Regions from separate parts of the Streptomyces sp. NPDC031274 genome, predicted to be linked through region 1. Evidence: riboswitches for the same ligand, from Rfam matches in the RefSeq annotation. Region 1 holds a riboswitch; each other region holds the start of a gene.
The links. Region 1 has a riboswitch for cyclic di-AMP ahead of ACZ5CR_RS37170 (C40 family peptidase). Riboswitches for the same ligand answer to the same signal wherever they lie in the genome.
Positions count from the first base shown of each region.

Region 1 (4,920 bases):
TCCAGGAAGCGCGACGGCGGGTTGTACGAGGGCTGTCCCCAGGCGCTGCGCATCGAGGCCCGCGTCAGATAGAGCCGTTCCCGCGCGCGCGTGATGCCCACGTACGCGAGGCGGCGCTCCTCCTCCAGCTCCTTGACCTGGCCGAGGGAGCGCATGTGCGGGAAGACGCCGTCCTCCATGCCGGTCAGGAAGACGACCGGGAATTCGAGGCCCTTGGCCGTGTGCAGCGTCATCAGCGTGATGACTCCGGAGCCGTCGTCCTCCTCGTCGGGAATCTGGTCCGAGTCGGCGACGAGCGCGACCCGCTCGAGGAACGCGGAGAGCGTGCCCGAAACGCTTGTGCCCGCGCCCGCGTCTTCCTCTCCACCGCCGGTTCCGTCCTCAGTCTCGCCCTCGGCCGCCCCTTCGGTCTGCCCTTCGCCGTCCTCGCCGTTTTCGCCGTCCTCGCTGCCGCCACCGCTGTCGTGTTCGAACTCAAGTGCCACGGCGGCGAGTTCCTGGAGGTTCTCGATGCGCGTCTCGTCCTGCGGGTCGGTCGAGGCCTGCAACTCGGCGAGATACCCGGTCCGTTCGAGTACGGCCTCCAGGACGACGGCGGGGCCCGCGCCGGACTCGACGATGGTCCGCAGTTCCTCCATCAGCACGTTGAAACGCTTGACGGCGTTCGCCGAGCGGGCCGCCATTCCGTACGCCTCGTCGACGCGCTGCAGCGCCTGCGGGAAGGAGATCTTCTCGCGCTGCGAGAGCGCGTCGATCATCGCCTCAGCGCGGTCGCCGATACCCCTCTTGGGTACGTTGAGAATGCGCCGCAGCGGTACGGAGTCCTCCGGGTTGGCGAGCACCCGCAGATACGCGAGGACGTCCCGGACCTCCTTGCGCTCGTAGAAGCGGACGCCTCCGACGACCTTGTAGGGCAGGCCTACGCGGATGAAGATCTCTTCGAAGACACGGGACTGCGCGTTCGTCCGGTAGAAGATCGCGACGTCGCCCGCCTTCGCGTCGCCCGCGTCGGTGAGCCGGTCGATCTCGTCGGCGACGAACTGCGCCTCGTCGTGCTCGGTGTCGGCGACATAGCCGGTGATGCCCGCGCCCGCGCCCGCGTTGGTCCACAGGTTCTTGGGGCGGCGGCTTTCGTTGCGTTCGATGACGGCGTTGGCCGCGGTGAGGATCGTCTGCGAGGAGCGGTAGTTCTGCTCCAGGAGGATCGTCGTCGCGTTCGGGTAGTCCTCCTCGAACTGGAGGATGTTGCGGATCGTGGCGCCGCGGAAGGCGTAGATCGACTGGTCCGCGTCACCCACGACGCACAGCTCGGCGGGGTCGTCCCCCTCGCCTCCGGAGGGGCCGACCAGCTCGCGCACGAGGGCGTACTGGGCGTGGTTGGTGTCCTGGTACTCGTCGACCATCACGTGCCGGAAGCGGCGGCGGTAGTGCTCGGCGACGTCCGGGAACGCGCGGAACATGTTGACCGTCGTCATGATCAGGTCGTCGAAGTCGAGGGCGTTCGCCTCGCGCAGCCGCGACTGGTACATCGCGTATGCCTGGGCGAGCGTCTTCTCGAAGCCGTCGGCGGCCTGTCCTGCGAAGGTCTCCTCGTCGATCAGTTCGTTCTTCAGGTTCGAGATCTTGGCGCTGAAGGACTTCGGCGGGAACTTCTTCGGGTCGATGTCCAGGTCACGGCAGACCAGGGCCATCAGGCGCTTGGAGTCGGCGGCATCGTAGATCGAGAAGGAGGAGGTGAAACCGATCGTCTTCGACTCGCGGCGCAGTATGCGCACGCACGCGCTGTGGAAGGTCGACACCCACATCGCGTTGGCCCGCGGCCCGACGAGCTGCTCGACGCGCTCCTTCATCTCGCCCGCGGCCTTGTTCGTGAACGTGATCGCCAGGATCTGCCCCGGGTGCACGTGCCGCTCGGCCAGGAGATACGCGATGCGGTGCGTGAGGACCCGGGTCTTGCCGGAGCCCGCGCCCGCGACGATGAGCAGCGGGGTGTCCGCGTGCACGACTGCCGCGCGCTGGTTCTCGTTAAGACCGTCGAGCAGGGCTGCCGGGTCGAGCACGGGGCGCGGGGCGCCGTCGCGGTAGTGCGCGTCCCGGGGTGCGGGCGCGTCGAACTTCCCGTCGAACAGATCATCCGGAACGGACTCCGGAGCACTGTCCTCGGGCGGCGGCGGGGGCTCTTCCTCCGAAGCCCGCGAGGGCTTGAGGTCCGCCAGGAAGCTGTCATCAAAGAGGCTGCTCATCGCCTCCCGAGTCTAGGCGGCCCCACTGACAACCCGCTCCGGGTTCCGGCCACGTCCACTCACGAACGTCCACTCGTCTACGCCCTGCCCACGCCCGATCACCCTCCGCCACCGCATGGCGTGTCCGCATCAAGAGCTTCGTAAAGTCACGAAAATGTATCGGGCATATCGAACATCAACCTTCACACGAGCCACACGAGTTGGCTAGCGTGCTGCGTGGGCTGCTCGTACTCCCACCGGCGAACCCCGCCGGGAACGGGTGGCCTCCGCCGAGTTCGATCTCCTCGGAGCCGGGGACCCACGATGAACTTGGGGTGAATCGGTCCCGTACGAAGTACGGGACTGTAGGGCAACCTTCCGGAACCACCCGCCCGAACCCGACAGCTAACCCGGTAGGCGGTCTACGGAAGGAGTCGCCTCCCTTGGCGTCGCACCGCAAGCCGCGGACCCGCATGGCCGGCCTACGCGTCACCCCCGCCATCGGCATCACGACGGCCGCCCTCACCTCCGTGGCCCTGCTGTCACAGAGCGCGCAGGCGGCACCGTCCGCACCGCAGAAGCCCAGCCTCGAAGAGGTCCAGAAGAAGGTCGACGACCTCTACCATCAGGCGGGCGTGGCCACACAGAAGTACAACTCGGCCAAGGAGCGCACGGACACGCAGCGCAAGAAGGTCGACACCCTTCTCGACGACGTGGCCCAGCGCACCGACAAGCTGAACGAGGCCCGCCAGGAGCTGGGCGCGTTCGCCGCGGCGCAGTACCGCACCGGCGCCGTCTCCGAGACCGCCACGATGATGCTCGCCGACGACCCGCAGGGGTACTTCGACCAGAACCATCTGTCGGACCGCCTGACCGCGCGCCAGAAGAAGGCGGTCGACGACTACCAGACGAAGCAGGCCGCGGCGACGAAGCAGCGCACGAAGGCCGCCAAGAGCCTTCAGACGCTGAGCGACTCGCGGGACGACCTCAAGGCGAGCAAGCGGACCGTCCAGAAGAAGCTGGGCCAGGCGCGCACGATGCTCTCGAAGCTGACGGCCGAGGAGAAGGCGCGGCTCGCGGCGATCGAGAAGAAGAAGGAAGAAGCGGCCAAGCGCAAGGCCGCCGAGCTGGCCCGCAAGCAGGAGGCCGAGGCGGAGGCCAAGCGCAAGGCGGCGGAAGAGGCCGCGGCGAAGGAGCGCGAGAAGAACAAGGAGACCCCGGACACCGGCTCCGGTTCCGGTTCCGGTTCCGGTTCGGACGCGGGTTCGGGCTCCGGCTCCGGCTCCGGCAACACGGACAGCGGGTACGCGGCGAAGGCCGCGAAGGTCATCGACTTCGCCGAGGCACAGATCGGCAAGCCGTACGTGTGGGGCGCCACAGGACCCGACTCCTACGACTGCTCCGGGCTCACCCAGGACGCGTGGAAGGCCGCGGGGATCTCCCTGCCGCGCACGACCTGGGACCAGGTCAAGGTCGGCACGACCGTGAAGACCGCCGACGCCAAGCCCGGCGACCTGGTCTTCTTCTACGACGACATCAGCCACGTAGGTATCTACATCGGCAACGGCAAGATGATCCACGCCCCGAAGCCGGGTGCGAACGTCCGCACCGAGTCGATCTACTACATGCCGATCCACAGCGTGGTACGGCCCGCGTAACCCTCACGACCGTCACACGAGAAAACGGCCCTCCACGCGCGCGTGGAGGGCCGTTTTCCGTGAGTGGGGGGGCGGGATCAGGTCCACAGCACCGCGATGAAGATGTTCGCGACGGTCAGAAGACCGACGGCGCCGAACATCCCCTTGTCCACCTTCTCCTCGTCCCGCTTCACGTAGACCAGCGCGAGGATCACGATCAGCACGGCCATCTTGATGCCGATCTTGAGGTTGTTGACCGGGTTGTCGTCCGCCTGGTTGAGACCCACCAGGACGACGCCCGTGACCAGCATCGTCAGCGCGCCGTGCAGCATCGCCGGGTTGAAGCGGGCCGTGCCCTCGCCCATCTGCTTCATCTGAGTGAGGAAGCCACCCAGGAGGGAGGCGATGCCGATGATGTGCAGGCCGACGAAGAGGTGGGTGAGAACGTCCATGAGCCGGAGCCTAGCCGGGGCCATATCACCACTCCGTAGCCAGGTGGGCCCCAAGCGCCGCATCGGACACACGCCTACGGGAAGGGCGCTCGGTCCGGTGGACCGCACAGCCACATTCGGTCACCGGCGGCACACTTCAGCCAGTTGCGCACAATCCGTCACCAACCCGTGACGGTCAGGTTTAGCGTCCTTCGTCAGGTGACCGGCTCCCCACCGCCGCTCGGAACAGGGGCGGCAGTCGGACACCACCACCGAGAATCCGGCGGCGGTCCGCTCCCCCTGTGTGGGCCGCCGCCGGAACCTTAAGGAGCCCTTTTCGTGGCAGCGCACCGCAAGCCCAAACAGCGCTCGCTCAGTGGCCATACGGCCCGTACCGCCGCCACCATCGCCCTCGCCGGGGCCGCCACAGCCATCGCCTTCGACGGCACAGGACACGCGGATCCACGGCTCACCCCGGCCGCGGTGAAGTCCAAGGTCGACGCGCTCTACCGCGAGGCCGAGGTCGCCACCGAGAAGTACAACGGCGCCAAGGAGAAGGCCGAGAGCGCCGAGAAGTCCCTGGGCGAGCTGCGCGACGAAGCGGCCCGCAAGACGGAGAAGCTCAACTCG
Region 1 covers NZ_JBVIHP010000032.1:41,899-46,818, forward strand. The annotation lists gene ACZ5CR_RS37165 (ATP-dependent DNA helicase) at 1-2,243, opposite strand, end outside; cyclic di-AMP (ydaO/yuaA leader) riboswitch at 2,501-2,657, shown strand; gene ACZ5CR_RS37170 (C40 family peptidase) at 2,666-3,880, shown strand; gene ACZ5CR_RS37175 (hypothetical protein) at 3,958-4,311, opposite strand; gene ACZ5CR_RS37180 (C40 family peptidase) at 4,630-4,920, shown strand, end outside.

Region 2 (4,920 bases), on a different contig from region 1:
GAGCTGGACCTTCTCGCCGAGCTTCTCGGTGATGACGTTCCAGCCGGCCCAGTCGTCCTCGAACAGCGGGTCCTCGATGGAGACGAGCGGGTACGAGGCGACGAGCTCCTCGTAGTACTCGGTCATCTCGGCGGCCGAGCGGGACTTGCCCTCGAACTCGTACGAGCCGTCCTTGTAGAACTCGGACGCGGCGACGTCGAGCGCGAGCGCGATCTGCTCACCGGGGACGTAACCGGCCTGCTTGATGGCCTCGAGGATGAGGTCGAGCGCGGCGCGGTTGGAGTCCAGGTTCGGGGCGAAGCCGCCCTCGTCGCCCAGGCCGGTGGCGAGGCCCTTGTCCTTCAGGACCTTCTTCAGCGTGTGGTAGACCTCGGTGCCCCAGCGCAGGGCCTCGGAGAACGACTCGGCGCCGATCGGCGCGATCATGAACTCCTGGATGTCGACGTTCGAGTCGGCGTGCGACCCGCCGTTCAGGATGTTCATCATCGGAACGGGCAGCAGGTGCGCGTTCGGGCCGCCGAGGTAGCGGAAGAGCGGCAGGTCGGAGGCCTCCGACGCGGCGTGCGCGACGGCGAGCGAGACGCCGAGGATGGCGTTGGCGCCGAGCGAGCCCTTGTTGTCGGTGGCGTCGAGGTCGAACATCGCCTGGTCGATCAGGCGCTGCTCGGTCGCGTCGTACCCGACGAGCTCCGGGCCGATCTGCTCGATGACGGCGAGGACGGCCTTCTCCACGCCCTTGCCGTGGTAACGGTTGGGGTCACCGTCACGGAGTTCGATGGCCTCGAAAGCACCGGTGGACGCACCGGACGGAACGGCGGCACGACCCGTGCTGCCGTCGTCGAGGCCGACCTCGACCTCAACCGTGGGGTTGCCTCGGGAGTCCAGGATTTCCCGGGCTACGACGACGTCGATGGACGGCACGAGCATCTCCTTCTGGGATGTGACGCGGGTACGCGGGGCGTTGGCCTCGCGGACATGAGCCTAACCGGCTCCCGGGCAAGAGCGAGCCGAGCGACCGCCCGGTGGACAAACCGAGAGCAAAATGTTTCCGAACGGAACAAAGCAGGGAGGGCAACGAAACCCGCCCCGGTGCGTACGGGGGATACGCGCACCGGGGCGGGGAGAGCAGCGCCCGAAGGGGCGCGGGGAACTGCGCGAAGCGAGCACGAAGCGCCCGCGGAGGAAGACAAGCCCCGCAGGCGCCCCGCCAGAACTAGCTGAGGTGCAGCTGCTGACCCGGGAAGATCATGTCGGCGTTGTCGATGATGTCGCCGTTGAGCTTGTACACCTTGTGCCAGCCGCCCTTGACGTCCTTCGCCTCGGCGATCTTGGAGAGGGTGTCACCCTTCTTGACCTTGTACTCCCCGTCACCCTTCTTGACCGTCTTACCGGTCGGGGTCTGGACGGTCTTCTTGGACTCGGTCTTCGGAGCCTCGGTCTTCGGCGCCTCGGCCTTCGGAGCGGCCTGCTGCGGCTGCTCGGTCTGGGCGCTGGGCTCGTTCTTGGGCTGCTCCTGGGTCTGCTGCGGGGCGCTCTCCTGCGCACCGCCACCCTCGTTGGAGGCACCCGAGAGGCCGACGCCGCAGCTCGGCCAGGCGCCCTTGCCCTGGCCCGCGAGGACCTTCTCGCCGATCTCTATCTGCTGGGCCTTGGAGGCCTGGTCGGCGCTGGACGCGTACTTCGTACCGCCGTACGCGGCCCAGGTGGACGACGAGAACTGCAGGCCGCCCGTGTAGCCGTTGCCGGTGTTGATCGACCAGTTGCCGCCGGACTCGCACTGGGCGACGGCGTCCCACTCGGAGTTCGTCGCCGCGGAGGCCGAGCCGGCCGCCATCAGCGGGGCTGCGACCGCGACACCGGTGACGCCCGCGAGCGTGGCGACACGGGTGGCCTTGGACGGGCGGCGGTGCTTGCCCTTGCTGGAAAACAGCATGAGTGATCCCCTCACCGACGCCTGCGAGGTGAGCTGTCGGGTTCGGGCCGATGAAGTTGCCCGGCCGCGCTTCCTTGAGCGCGACTTAACCCCTAGCCGTTCCCGTCCGTTCCTCCGCATCGCTCTCGCGATGCTGAACGGCCGGGCCCGGCGGAAACCTTGGTTCCCCCGCTCCTGCCTACGGCGCTTGCGCGACGACTGTTCCCGAACGGCCGTTGGCAGGACTCGGCGTACCGACCGGCGGGGCCCGCTGTGGCGAGCGGTCACGACCGTAGGCATGGGATCGGTCGATTTCCAAAGACGATCAGGGCTTCTGAGACCCATCTCTCACTTGCACCAATCCAGACATCAGGCGCAAAGCGAGTCGCCAACTTCCCCTACTTTTCGCCCAAATCGAGGCTCTGACCGGGAAGGATGAGGTCGGGGTCGGAGCCGACGGCCTTCTCGTTCTCCGCGTACAGCTCGGTCCACCCGCCCTTCACGTCGAGGTCGTCGGCGATGGCCCAGAGGTTGTCCCCGGAGCGGACCGTGTACGTCCCGTCCGAGCCGTTCCGCTGACGCTCGTCGCCACGGGAGGCGTGCCGACCCGAACCCTCGCGGGAGTCGTCGCCGGGCTGCTTGCCGTCCGCGCTGTCGCCGCGGTGGCGGCCTTCACCCTCGCCGGTGGTGGGGGTGGCGGTCGGCGAAGTCTCATCGCTCTGCCCGGACTTGCCCGAGCCATCGGAATCACCCGACTCGCCCGAATCACCCGACTCGTCGTGATTCTTGTCTCGCGCCTCGTCGCCGGAGCCGGACTTGTCGGTCTTATCGGCCTTATCGGTCTTGCCAGACTCACCGGAAGGCTTCTTGGAGGACTCGCCCGAGGACTTGTCCGAAGACGTGGCACTGTCCGAGGGGTCGGCCGACTCGCTCGGCGACGCGCCCGGCTCATCCGAGTCGTCCGAGTCATCCGAGTCGCCGGGGTCGGCCGACTCCGTCGACTCGTCGGAAGGCGTCGTCGTGATCGGAGCGCCCGGGTCGACGTCGGCGGCGGCGCCGTCCTGAGTGAGCCCGGCGACCGGCGCGCAGCTCGGCCAGGCCTTGGTCCCCTGGTCGTCGAGAACCTTCTCGGCCACGGATATCTGCTGCGAGCGGCTGGCCTGATCGGCGCTCGGCGCGAAGTCGAGGCCGCCGTGGTCCTCCCAGACCCGCTGCGACAACTGGAGCCCGCCGTAGTACCCGTTGTCCGCGTCCGCGCTCCAGGATCCGCCGCTCTCGCACTCCGCGAGCTTGTCCCACGTGGCGGCGTCCGCCGCGCTCGCGCTGGTGGCACCGAGCAGCGGGATGGCGATGGCCGATCCTGCGACTCCTGCCGCGACGATCAGGGCCGGGGCCTGGCGGGGGCGTCGGTGACGACCATTGCCGGAGAGCATGCGGTTGCCTTTCGCGTGACTGGAGCGACGACAGCGGCACGGGATGCCGAGTCGTCGGTGAACGTAGCGGGAGTCGAACGCTTGTCACAAGTCGATGCAGCGGAGATCACGTGAAAGTCACAGTCTTGACGGCATGTCAGCTGGACGGCGTTTCAGATGCCTGATATTTGCTCTGCTGTGCGGGCGCGAACTCCACGGGCAGCGTGCGGAGTCCACGCATGATGAGCCCGCCACGCCATCTCAAATCGTCAGGTTCCGCCGCGAGTCGCAGGTCAGGGAGGCGCCGCAGAAGCGTCGCGAGGGCGGTCCGCCCTTCGAGCCGGGCGAGCGGTGCGCCGAGACAGTAATGAATGCCATGGCCGTAGCCGAGGTGTTGGTTGTCGCGGCGGGAGAGGTCGAGCGTGTCCGGCCGGTCGAAGCGTTCCGGGTCACGGTCGGCGGCGGCGAGGACGACGAGGACGGGGTCGCCGACGGCAATGTCCTCCCCTCCCACGGTCAGCCGCTCGGTGGCGAACCGCCAGGTGGCGAGTTCGACGGGCCCGTCGAAGCGCAGGAGCTCCTCGAGCCCGGTGTCCAGGAGACCGGTGTCGCCGCCCCTGAGGGAGCCCTGGAGCCGCTCGCGCTGTTCGGGGTGGGTGAGGAGGGCATAGGCGCCGTTGCCGATGAGGTTCACGGTCGTCTCAAAACCGGCGAAAAGCAAGATAAAGGCCATTGCGGCGGCCTCGTTCTCCGTGAGGTGCTCGCCGTGGTCGGAGGCGCGGATGAGCCCCGAGATGAGGTCGTCGCCGGGTTCGAGGCGCTTGCGGTGGATCAGCTCGGCGAGGTAGCCGCGCATCTTCTTCACGGAGCGGGCGACCCCGCCCCTGGGGCCTCCCCCGTGGCGGATCATCATCCCCGCCCAGTCACGGAAGTCGTCCTGGTCCTCGCGGGGCACGCCCAGCAGGTCGCAGATGGCGTAGATGGGGAGCGGGAAGGCGAAGTCGTGAATGAGGTCGGCCTCCCCCTTCTCGACGAACTGGTCGATGAGACGGTCCGTCAACTCCTGCACGCGTGGCGCGAATTCGGCGATGCGGCGGGGCGTGAAGGCCTTGGAGACGAGGCGGCGGAGGCGGGTGTGGTCCGGCGGGTCGATGTTGAGCAGATGCGTCATGAGGTTCGCACTGCGCTCGCCCGGGATCCCGGTCTTGCTCTTCGCGTGCGCGGGCTCACCGTGATGGGCCGGATTCTTGCTGAGCCGCGGATCGGCGAGCGCCTGCTTGGCATCGTCGTACCGCGTGACGAGCCAGGCCTCCACGCCACTGGGGAGCCGGGTCTTGTGCACGGGGGCGTGCTCGCGCAGCCAGGCGTAGGCGGGATAGGGGTCGGTGGCGAACTCCCAGGTGAAGAGTTCTGGCCCCTGGGCGGGGTCTGGCCCCTGGGCCTCGGACGCGGGGGCCCCTGCGGGGCAGGCTGCGGGGACGGGCGGCTGGTCTTGCATGGGGTCGACGCTATCCGGCGTACGGGAGGCTTCCTTCCTCTGGCCCGGCGCCTTGCGTACCGTCATCACCGGCTCCGCCGTGTTCGTCCTCAAACGCC
Region 2 covers NZ_JBVIHP010000019.1:72,485-77,404, reverse strand. The annotation lists gene eno (phosphopyruvate hydratase) at 1-921, opposite strand, end outside; gene ACZ5CR_RS28165 (transglycosylase family protein) at 1,214-1,933, opposite strand; cyclic di-AMP (ydaO/yuaA leader) riboswitch at 1,937-2,129, opposite strand; gene ACZ5CR_RS28160 (transglycosylase family protein) at 2,311-3,345, opposite strand; gene ACZ5CR_RS28155 (cytochrome P450 family protein) at 3,482-4,822, opposite strand.
Region 2: it holds a riboswitch for cyclic di-AMP, as region 1 does, so the genes downstream of both, ACZ5CR_RS28165 (transglycosylase family protein) here and ACZ5CR_RS37170 (C40 family peptidase) in region 1, are expected to answer to the same signal.

Region 3 (4,920 bases), on a different contig from region 1:
CGGCAGTCCGGCCGGGGTGAATCCGGCGGGCACCGACAGCGCGGGGCTGCCGGTCGCGGACACCAGGTACGCCGAGCGCATCCATTCCAGGTAGTCGGACATCGACACTCCGTCGACATCGGCCGGGTACTCCAACTCCACCGGAAAGGGCACCACTTGGCTGGTCGGCAGGACCAGGGCGTCATACCGCTCGAAGAACTCCCTCACCCGGTGGAACAGTTCGCCGTGCAGCACGGTGGCCCGCTCCAGGTCGGTACCGGTGAGCGTTCGCCCCTGCCGTACGTTCCGCACCAGGCTGGGCTTCATCCGGTCGGCCGCGGTCTCCACGAGCTCGCCGAGCGCCAGGTGGAACTGCCAGGCACGGAAGGTCCGGAACACCTCGTCGGCACCGGAGAGGTCAGGGCAGGCCTCCTCGACCGAGCACCCCAGGTCAGCGAAGACCGTGACGGCCGGCGCGAACGCCTCGGTGACCTCGCGGTCGACCGGCACCGCTCCCCCCAGGTCCGGCGACCAGGCGATCCGCAGCCCCCTCAGATCCCGTTCCAGTGATCCGCCGAACGCGCTCCCCGGCATCTCCAGAGCGATCGGCGAGCGCGGGTCGGGCCCGGCGACGACGGACAGCAGCAGGGCCGCGTCGGCCACCGTGCGCGCCATCGGCCCCTGCACGGCCATCGTCGACCACGGGGCGGTGTCCGGCCAGCTCGGCACCCGACCCGGCGAGGGGCGCAGGCCGACCACGTTGCAGAACGACGCGGGGTTGCGCAGAGAGCCGCCCATGTCGCTGCCGTCGGCCAGCGGGTGCATGCCGCACGCGAGCGCCGCCGCCGCTCCCCCGCTGCTGCCGCCCGCCGACCGCCGAAGGTCGTACGGGTTGCGGGTGGCACCGAAGACCGGGTTGAAGGTGTGTGAACCGGCAGCGAACTCGGGCACGTTGGTCTTGCCGACGGTGATCGCCCCGGCGGCGCGGATGCGCTCGACGATCAGCTCGTCGCGGTCCGGGACGTTGTCGGCCAGGAGCGGGGTCCCGTAGGTGGTCCGGATGCCACGGGTGTCGTGCGTGTCCTTGTGTGCGATGGGCAACCCGTGCAGCGGGCCGAGCGGTTCGCCGCGCGCTGCCTGCTCGTCGGCGGCGTACGCCTCGTCGAGCGCGCGCTCCGCCGAGAGGGTCACCACGGCGTTCACGGCGCCGTTGACCTGCTCGATCCGGTCCAGGTGCGCCTGGACGACCTCGCGCGCGGACAGTTCGCGCTCGCGGATCCGGGCGGCGAGTTCGCGGGCGGTGAGGTGGACGAGCTCCCCGGCGTCGGGGACTCGGTGGGCTTCAGGGCTCATACGACGCTTTCGGCTCGGGGCGGCTTTCGGGGCGGTCGGCGGCCGACGTTCGTGGCCGCGTTCTCGGCATGCGCTCTCAGCGAGCGGCTGAAACGCGGTGCGTCTGTTGACTCCGGCGGATCACTCGAACATGCTCCCCATCACGACGTTACGTACGTCCTGTACATTTTTTACAGACACCTTGGGGAGCAGCCACCCCCGCCAGAGGAGAGACGTGCCATGAACCGACCGTTCGCCCGCCATGTCCTGCCCGAGTTCACCGACCGCACCTCCACGGGGCAGCGGACCCTCGATCCCTACTCGAAGCTGCTCGAGGAGCGCATCGTCTTCCTCGGGACGCCGATCGACGACACCTCCGCCAATGACGTGATGGCGCAGTTCATGCACCTCGAATACTTGGCGCCCGACCGCGACATCTCGCTCTACATCAACGCTCCCGGCGGCTCGTTCAGCGCGATGACGGCCATCTACGACACGATCCAGTTCGTCACCTGCGACGTGGAGACGGCCTGCCTGGGCCAGGCCGCGTCGGCGGCGGCCGTCCTGCTTGCCGCGGGCACCCCCGGCAAGCGATGCGCGCTGCCGGGCGCCCGGATCCTCATCCATCAGCCCTCGCTCGCCGAGCCGATCCACGGCCAGGCGACCGACTTGGCGATCCAGGCCGACGAACTCCTGCGCACCCGGGCGCAGCTGGAGAAGCTGCTCGTCCAACACACCGGCCGGAGCCCGGAGCTCGTCGCGGCCGACATCGAGCGCGACAAGATCCTCAGCGCCTCCGAAGCGGTCGAGTACGGCCTGGTGGACCGGATCATCGCGACCCGCACATCGTCCCTGCGCACCCCGGACGCGAGGTGAGCCACCGGTGCTGCCGCCCGAGCTTCCTCAGCTGCCCGCGCTCACCCGCGCCGAGGGCGAGTTGATCGACCGGTACCTCGAAGTGGTCGACCTGGTCGGCCGGATCAATCCCGCCCGCGCCTCGGACACCTACGGCGGGCTGCGCGCCGCACAGGCCCTGGTGAGCAGCGCGACCGCCTTGCGGGACGCCCTGACACTCATGCACCAGCGGGGCGAGAGCGCCGTGCACGCGCCGACGCTGGCCCGAGCGCTCCGTGTGCTGGACGGGGAGCGGCGAGCCGGACGGGTCACTGTGCCGCCCCCGTCGGCATCCTGAGCCTCCGTCACCCCGGCCCTGACGTCCGAACCGTCCGGGGCGGGACTCAAACGAACCAAACGGGCTACCTCGTTCGGCGTAGACGATCGTAGTCATTCGGGCTGTCCGCGGTTGCGTCAGATGTGTACGCGACGGCCGGAATTCCTCGTTCCGGTGCTGGTCGAACGATCGTCGAGGGCCTCACCCCGATCCCGAATCAGACTTTGTCCACCCGAACGGTTCAGGCGTGAGGAGCCTCACAAAACGCCGTTTCGGCTCGGAATTCGCACCCTTGACGGGTCAAGATCCCTTCCGACGACAAGCCCCCGCCACAGCGGCGGGGCGGTCCGGGTGGACGCCGAGTCCTGCCGCCACCCGGATGACCGGTCGACATCGGTGCATCGGCAGGAGTGGAGGACCCAGGCATGACGGGTCGGTCCGGAAGGTCCGGACGCCGACCCTTGGGGTGAAGCCGCACACCGCGGCCGGGCAACTTCGCCAGCCCGAATCCGACAGGTCATCCTTCACAGGCGGCTGACGAAGGGTTGCGCATGACCGCGCTGAATCATGTTCCGTCGCTGCTGACCAGGGCCGGCTCCGTATCGGTCCTCACGCTCGCCGTCGTGGGCGGCACCCTCGTGGGCCCAGGGCTCACGACGGAAGCAGAAGCCGCGACGCACGGAACCAAAGCGCTCAAGATCGCTGCCTCAAAGAAAGGCTCGCCGTACCGCTACGGAGCGAAGGGGCCGCACAGGTTCGACTGCTCGGGCCTGACCCTCTACTCCTTCAAGCGCGCGGGCAAGAAGCTGCCTCGCACCGCCGCACAGCAGTACAACAAGACCCGCCACGTCTCGGCGTCGAAACGCTCCCGCGGCGACCTCGTCTTCTTCCACTCCGGCCGGAACGTCTACCACGTCGGCATCTACGCCGGAAAGGGCAGGATCTGGCACGCCCCGAAGTCCAACACCGTGGTGCGCCTCGAGAAGATCTGGACGAAGAGCGTCTGGTACGGCAGGGTGCGCTGATCACCCGTCACTGAACGTCAGCTGCCGGACGGCGGCGGGAGCCTCACGGCTGCCGCCGCCGCTCGGCCGCCCCCGCCCGGCCCTCTGATCGGCGCGTCCGCCGGGCGTGGACGGCGTCCACGCGGATACTCGTGCGCCATGGCCGAAAACAACAGCGCTCCCCCCGCGGGCGACCCGCCGCCGCGCCACGAGACGAGCTTCGAGCGCGCCGACCGCAACTTCTTTGAGATCCTCCAGGAGCTGCGCGTCACGCAGGCCGGGGTGCAGATCCTCTTCGCGTTCCTGTTGACGCTCGCCTTCACCGAGCGCTTCCCCTCGCTCGACACGGTGCAGCGCGCCACGTACGTCACCACACTGCTGCTCGCCGTCCTGTCCGCCGCCCTGTTCACCGCGCCGGCCGCCCTGCACAGGTCGCTGTTCGGGCAGCACTCCAAGCCGCGGATCGTGCGGGTGTCGTCCCGCCTCGCCGGTATCGGCATGGTGGTCCTGGTGTTCGCGCTCGCCGGTTCCGTGCTCCTGGTCGTGGACGTGGCGGTGGGGCGCACCGGCGGGATCATCGCGAGCGCGGGCACGCTGGTGGTGTGCGCGGGCCTCTGGGGCCTGCTTCCCGCCCTGGTGCGCGGCGCGGGCAAGGGCGACTATGACGACGACACCGACACCGGCGGGCCGGACGGCGTCACGCCATCAGGCCCTCGGTCAGGAGCACCAGGCCCAGGACGCTGAGCGCGACACCTGTACCGCCCTCGATCGAACGGGCCGTACGCGTCCTCCGCAGCCCCGATCGCGCAGGCGACTCCGGCGCGGCGGGAGGTGAGGGCGTTGCGCACCACCACGGCGAAGTCGGCGCCCGGCATGGCGACCATGCCCGCGGCGACTCCGGCGAAGGTGACCGGTTGTGCGTCCACGACCCCAAGGCTGCCGTCGTTCTGCCTTCAGCAGGTATGTGGAATATCCTGGGTCTGCCTTAAGCAGGCGTTTACCCCCACGCCGACGGACGGCACCCCACGGCCGCACGGCCCGTCGGCTCCCGCACGCTCCTGCACCGGGAGACTTCCATGTACGACCCGACGCGGCTCGCCGCACTGGTGGCGGTCTCCGAGGCCGGATCGATCACCCGCGCCGCCGAACGCCTGGGCTACACCGTGCCCGCCCTCTCCCAGCAGCTGGCCAAGCTCGAACGGGAGGCGGGCACCGCGCTCCTGGTCCGGCATCACCGCGGGGCACGCCTCACCGGCGCGGGCGAGCTCCTTCTCGCGCGGGCGCGCCGGGTCCTCGACGAGATGGAGCAGGCCCGCCACGAACTGGCCCGGCTCGCGGGCCTGTCCGGCGGCAGACTGCGCGTGGGGACCTTCACCACCGCCGGGATCCATCTGATGCCGCCCGCGCTCACCGCGTTCCGCCGCGCCCATCCGG
Region 3 covers NZ_JBVIHP010000036.1:77,847-82,766, reverse strand. The annotation lists gene ACZ5CR_RS39370 (amidase) at 1-1,332, opposite strand, end outside; gene ACZ5CR_RS39365 (ATP-dependent Clp protease proteolytic subunit) at 1,552-2,187, shown strand; gene ACZ5CR_RS39360 (hypothetical protein) at 2,195-2,503, shown strand; cyclic di-AMP (ydaO/yuaA leader) riboswitch at 2,867-3,030, shown strand; gene ACZ5CR_RS39355 (C40 family peptidase) at 3,034-3,507, shown strand; gene ACZ5CR_RS39350 (DUF6328 family protein) at 3,646-4,230, shown strand; partial or broken gene ACZ5CR_RS39345 (LysE family translocator) at 4,278-4,412, opposite strand; gene ACZ5CR_RS39340 (LysR family transcriptional regulator) at 4,563-4,920, shown strand, end outside.
Region 3: it holds a riboswitch for cyclic di-AMP, as region 1 does, so the genes downstream of both, ACZ5CR_RS39355 (C40 family peptidase) here and ACZ5CR_RS37170 (C40 family peptidase) in region 1, are expected to answer to the same signal.

Region 4 (4,920 bases), on a different contig from region 1:
CCCGGGCGGTACTTGCCGGTCAGGAAGCCGGAGGCGAGCGCGTAGTACGGGACGGCGGCCAGGCCGGAGCGCGATGCGACCTCCTGGAGCGAGCCCTCGTACGTGTCGCGCGAGACAAGGTTGTAGTGCGGCTGGAGCGCCGCGTAGCGCGCGAGGCCCTCGCGGTCGGAGAAGTCGAGGAACTCCTGGAGCCGCTCGGCGGTCACGTTGGACGCGGCGATGGCGCGGACCTTGCCGGACGTCACCAGGTCGTCGAGCGCGCCGATGATCTCCTCGACGGAGACGGTCGGGTCGTCGTAGTGCGTGTAGTAGAGGTCGATGTAGTCCGTGCGCAGGCGGCGCAGCGACTCCTCGGCACCGGACTTGATGGTGTTCGCGGACAGACCCTTGAAATCGGGGTGGGCGCCGACCTTCGTGGCGAGCACGACGTCGGAACGGTTGCCGCGTGCGGCGAGCCAGTCGCCGATGACGTGCTCGGACTCGCCGCCCTTGTTGCCGGGCACCCAGGCCGAGTAGACGTCGGCGGTGTCGATGAAGTTGCCGCCGGCGGCGGTGTAGGCGTCGAGCACGGAGAAGGACTGCGCCTAGTCTGCCGTCCAGCCGAAGACATTGCCGCCCAGGGCGAGCGGGAAGACGTCGAGGTCGGACGAGCCGAGCTTGCGGAGAGAAGTCATGAGGAAGACAACGCCCTTACAGAGCGTCGCATTCCGTACAGCGGCACCAGACCGGAGAAGAGCGGGCGCGCCGAACCGGCAGCCCTGACGTCGGGGGGTTGTCGCCAGGACCGCCGGAGTTCGGAGGCTGCTTCAGAGTGACCGGATCAGAGCGGGTGGACCGGAGCGACCAGATCGGAGCGGGTCGGTCAGAGCGACCGGAGACCGGATCAAAGCAGGTCGATCAGAGCGACTGGCCCTTGCCGCGCAGCCACGCCGCCGGGTCCACCCCGGTCGAGTCGCCGCCCGGGTGGACCTCCAGGTGGAGGTGGGCCCCCGTCACGTTGCCGGTCGCGCCGACGCGGCCGATGACCTCGCCGGTGGTGACCTTCTGACCGACGCTGACGCTCATCGACGACTGGTGGCAGAACCACAGCTCGGTGCCGTCGTCGAGCTCCAGGACCGTGCGGTAGCCGTACGCCCCCGCCCAGCCGGCCTCCTTGATGGTGCCGGAGTGGATGGCCTTGATCGGCGTACCCGTCGGAGCCGCGAAGTCCAGGCCCGTGTGGTAGCCGGAGGACCACATGGAGCCGGGCTGACCGAAGGTGCCGGTGAGCGTGTACGAGCCGACGGGCAGTGTGTAGCTCTTCGCGAGCTTGGCCAGGCGCTCCGCCTCGGCCTTCTTCTTGGCCTCCGCCTCGGCCTTCTTCTTCGCGGCGGCCTTCTCGGCGGCGATCTTCTTCTCGGCCGCGGTCTGCTTGGCGGCGGCCTGTGCGGCTGCCTGCTTGACGGCGGCTTCTTCGGCCGCCTTCTGGACCGCGTCGTCCGCCTGGTCCTGCTGGTTCTCGGCCTGCTCCATGATGCGGGCCCGCAGCGCCTCGCCCGCGTCCGTGGAGCCCTGCTCGGCGTCGGTGGTGCTGAGACCGGCGGCGCTCAGCGGCGCGGCGGCCACCGCGACGCCGTTCTCCGCGGCGGCGGAGTCGGAGGAATCGGAGCCGTCGGATATCAAGGACCCCACGCCCGGGAGCGACTTGGCCTCCGGCAGCGAGTCCGTGACGGCCGAGAGGTCCGGCATCTCTATGGAGACCGGGGGCTTGCCGCCCTGCGCGGTGGCGATGCCGCCCGCGCCGACGGCGGCGATGACGCCTACACCGAGAACCGTGGAGCTGCGGGCGAGCCCGCCACCGCCCCGCTTGTGGACGCGGTGCCTGCCGCGGACCGGGCGGACGGACTCCTCGGTGGGATTCCATTCCTCCCAGGAATTGTCGTCGTACCCGCCGAAATCGTCATCATTCGGTACATAAGTGCCTTGGGGGGCAGGGCGGTTGGACGCCACCGGGGCGCACTCCTTTCCTTCCTTCTCGCCTACCGGGTTAGCTGACGGGTTCGGAGCAGGAAGGTCTCCTACGAGCATCTGGCACGGATGCACAGATGACCGATTCACCCCAATTAGTGGTTCCCCGGCTCCCTTGCGGGATTAGGCGCGTGCGCGCGGAGCCGACTCGAGTGTCGGTTGGGACGACCGCGCTGCGTTATCGAACGTTAATAGACAGCGGGGTCGTATTCCAAGCTGTTCCAGTTGATCGTTAACGGATCTGGCCAGTACTTACCGGGACACCGGGGGTAGGAACGGGGCGAGTTGACCCCACTTCTTCACACACCGGAGCTTCACATCCCCTTGACGGTACGTCAGTTGTTATGCGGAGCGGTGTCCTTCAGTCACGGCCTGTGACATCGGTCCCTGTGGCATTGGTCCCCGTGGCATCGGTTCCTGCGGCATCGGTCCCTGTGGCATCGGTTCTGGCGTCACCCGTCGCCGTCACCCGTCACCGTCACCCGTCACCAACGGCCGCCGCACCGCGAGCAGCGCCATGTCGTCGGTCGTCCCGCCCCCGGTGTGCCGCCGCACTTCCTCGGTCAGCGTGGCGAGGAGCGTGTCCGGGCCATTGGGTCCCGGGAAGATCCGGCCGCCGAGCCGGGCGGCAGGATCGTAGAACTCGCCCCGGCTGTCACGCGCCTCGGAGAGCCCGTCGGTGTGGAGCAGGAGCATCGCCCCCGGCGGGAACTCCGTCTCGTCCGCGCGGTCCGGCCAGGCGCCCAGTTCGCCCATCCCGAGCGGCAGCGCGGGCTCGGTCGCCGACAGGACACACAGCCGCCCGTCGCCGCGCAGGAGCAGCGGCCCCGGGTGCCCACGATTGATGAGACGTACGAGACCGTCGCTGTGCGGGATCTCCGCGAGGATGGCGGTGGTGAACCCCTCGAAGTCGTCGAGCCCGTCGCGCCGCGTGCCCTCACGCGCGAGCGCACGCTCCAGGCGCTGCGCCACCGCCTCCAGCGTGCTCTCCTGCTCGGCGGCCTCCCGGAACGCCCCGATGACGACGGCGACGGCCGCCACCGCGCCCATGCCCTTGCCCCGTACGTCGCCGACGATGACGCGTACGCCGTGCGGGGTGTCCTGAACGGCGTACAGATCACCCCCGATGAACGCGTCGGCCTCCGCTGCCTCGTACCGCGCCGCGACATCGAGCCCGCCGATCCGGGGATCCGGCTGCGGCAGTACGGCACGCTGGGCGGCCTCGGCGATGGAGCGGGCGGAGGCCAGCTGTTCGTCGCCGCGGCGCACGACGCGGTTGATGAGGACGGCGAGCACGGCGACGGTCACCACGGTGAACACCTCGGTGACGGCATCGACGTCGGAGCCTGTGTTGGCCCTGAAGTGCAGGCCGAGCACGGCGACGGAGGCACAGAGGCCGATGACGGTGGTGCTGAGCAGCGAGTAGAAGGGCGCGGCGATGAGCGGGGCGGCGGTGAAGAGGGGCGCGGCGGTGAATTGGGGCGGGGTCACGGTGTCGTAGACGATCCCAGCGACGATGAGCAGCAGCGGAAGCGCCCGTACGAACGCCCGTTCGTGCCGGACGGTGGGGCTCTTGCCGGAAGCCCCGCGCGGCCGCTTGCCGGGACCTCTGCTGCCAAGACCTCGACTGCCTGGACCCTGACTGCCGGGGCCCCGACTGCCTGGACCTCGACTCGCGGACTTGCCGTCGGCACGCTTCCCGCCACCCGCGCCCGCACGCTTCCCGCCGCTCGCGCCCGCACGCTTCCCGCCACCCGCGCCCGCACTCGCACGCTCTCCCGACCCCATGCCCGCCGCCCCCTCCCCTCGGCCGCCGCTTCCTCCTCGCTGCCCCACCGGTCTTCTCCTGCCGAATCCCGCGGCCAGGACCAGATCCATGACCGCGCTCGTCCTCGTCCAGGGTTCCCGGAGCGACGGCGCGGGGCGACCTGTGTTGGGCCGACCGGGTTAGCCCGGGTCAGGGCGCCCCGACCGGCTGCGGGGCGAGGCGGCCCGTCCGGGAGAGGCCGCGCAGGGCGAGCGCGCAGGTGGCGCCCAGAGCCGCGAGGCCGAGCCACAGCACAGCGGGCGCGGACCGGGTGACGCCGAGGAGCGTGCCGGTCGCGAGGTTCCCCGCGGTGATGCCGATGCCGCACACCGTGTTGTAGAGGCCGTAGTGCGTGGCCACCCACCGGTCGCCGGACAGCGCGACGACCGTCTCCATCTCGAACGGGTAGAGCACGGCCGTCGCCCCCGCGAGCCCCGCCGCGCACACCAGCAGCCCCGCGACCCCGACGTACCCCGATCCGCCGAGCGCGGGCGGCAGGAACGACGCCCCGAGGAGCCCGAGCCCCGCGACCAGACACTGCTCCCGCGTCCACGTACGTCGGCACAGGTCCGTGATCCTCAGCTGCCCGACCAGCGCGACGAGCCCCGAGACCACGAACAGCGCACTCGTCGCGACGGTTCCCGCGGTGCCGTCCCCCACAAGGCGCTCCACCTCCAGGGGCAGCGCGAGATAGACCTGGAAGGACAGGACGTACGACCCGGTCATCGCGAGCGAGAAGAGCCAGAAGGACCGGTTGCCGAGCACCACCCGCCACTGCCCTCGCTCCTGCCCCTGCCCCTGCTCCTCCACGACGGCAGCCCGCCGCCGTACGGGAAGCCGCAGCACCTGCACCGCCGAAAGCACCGCGAACAGCGCCGCCGCGACCGCGCACGTCACCCGGAAGTCGATCCCCGTGAGCGCGAGCCCGACGAGCGGGCCGAGCAGGATTCCGCCCTGGTAGAAGACGTTGAACAGGGCGAAGGCCTCGACGCGCCGCTCCTCGTTCCCGGCATCGGCGGCGACGTACGCCCGTACCGCCGGATTGAACAGCGCCCCCGCCAGGCCGGTCGCCATCGACGCGGCGATCAGGACGGGCAGCGTCTGTG
Region 4 covers NZ_JBVIHP010000049.1:6,325-11,244, reverse strand. The annotation lists partial or broken gene ACZ5CR_RS42450 (aldo/keto reductase) at 1-674, opposite strand, end outside; gene ACZ5CR_RS42445 (M23 family metallopeptidase) at 898-1,989, opposite strand; cyclic di-AMP (ydaO/yuaA leader) riboswitch at 2,001-2,147, opposite strand; gene ACZ5CR_RS42440 (PP2C family protein-serine/threonine phosphatase) at 2,473-3,795, opposite strand; gene ACZ5CR_RS42435 (MFS transporter) at 3,965-4,920, opposite strand, start outside.
Region 4: it holds a riboswitch for cyclic di-AMP, as region 1 does, so the genes downstream of both, ACZ5CR_RS42445 (M23 family metallopeptidase) here and ACZ5CR_RS37170 (C40 family peptidase) in region 1, are expected to answer to the same signal.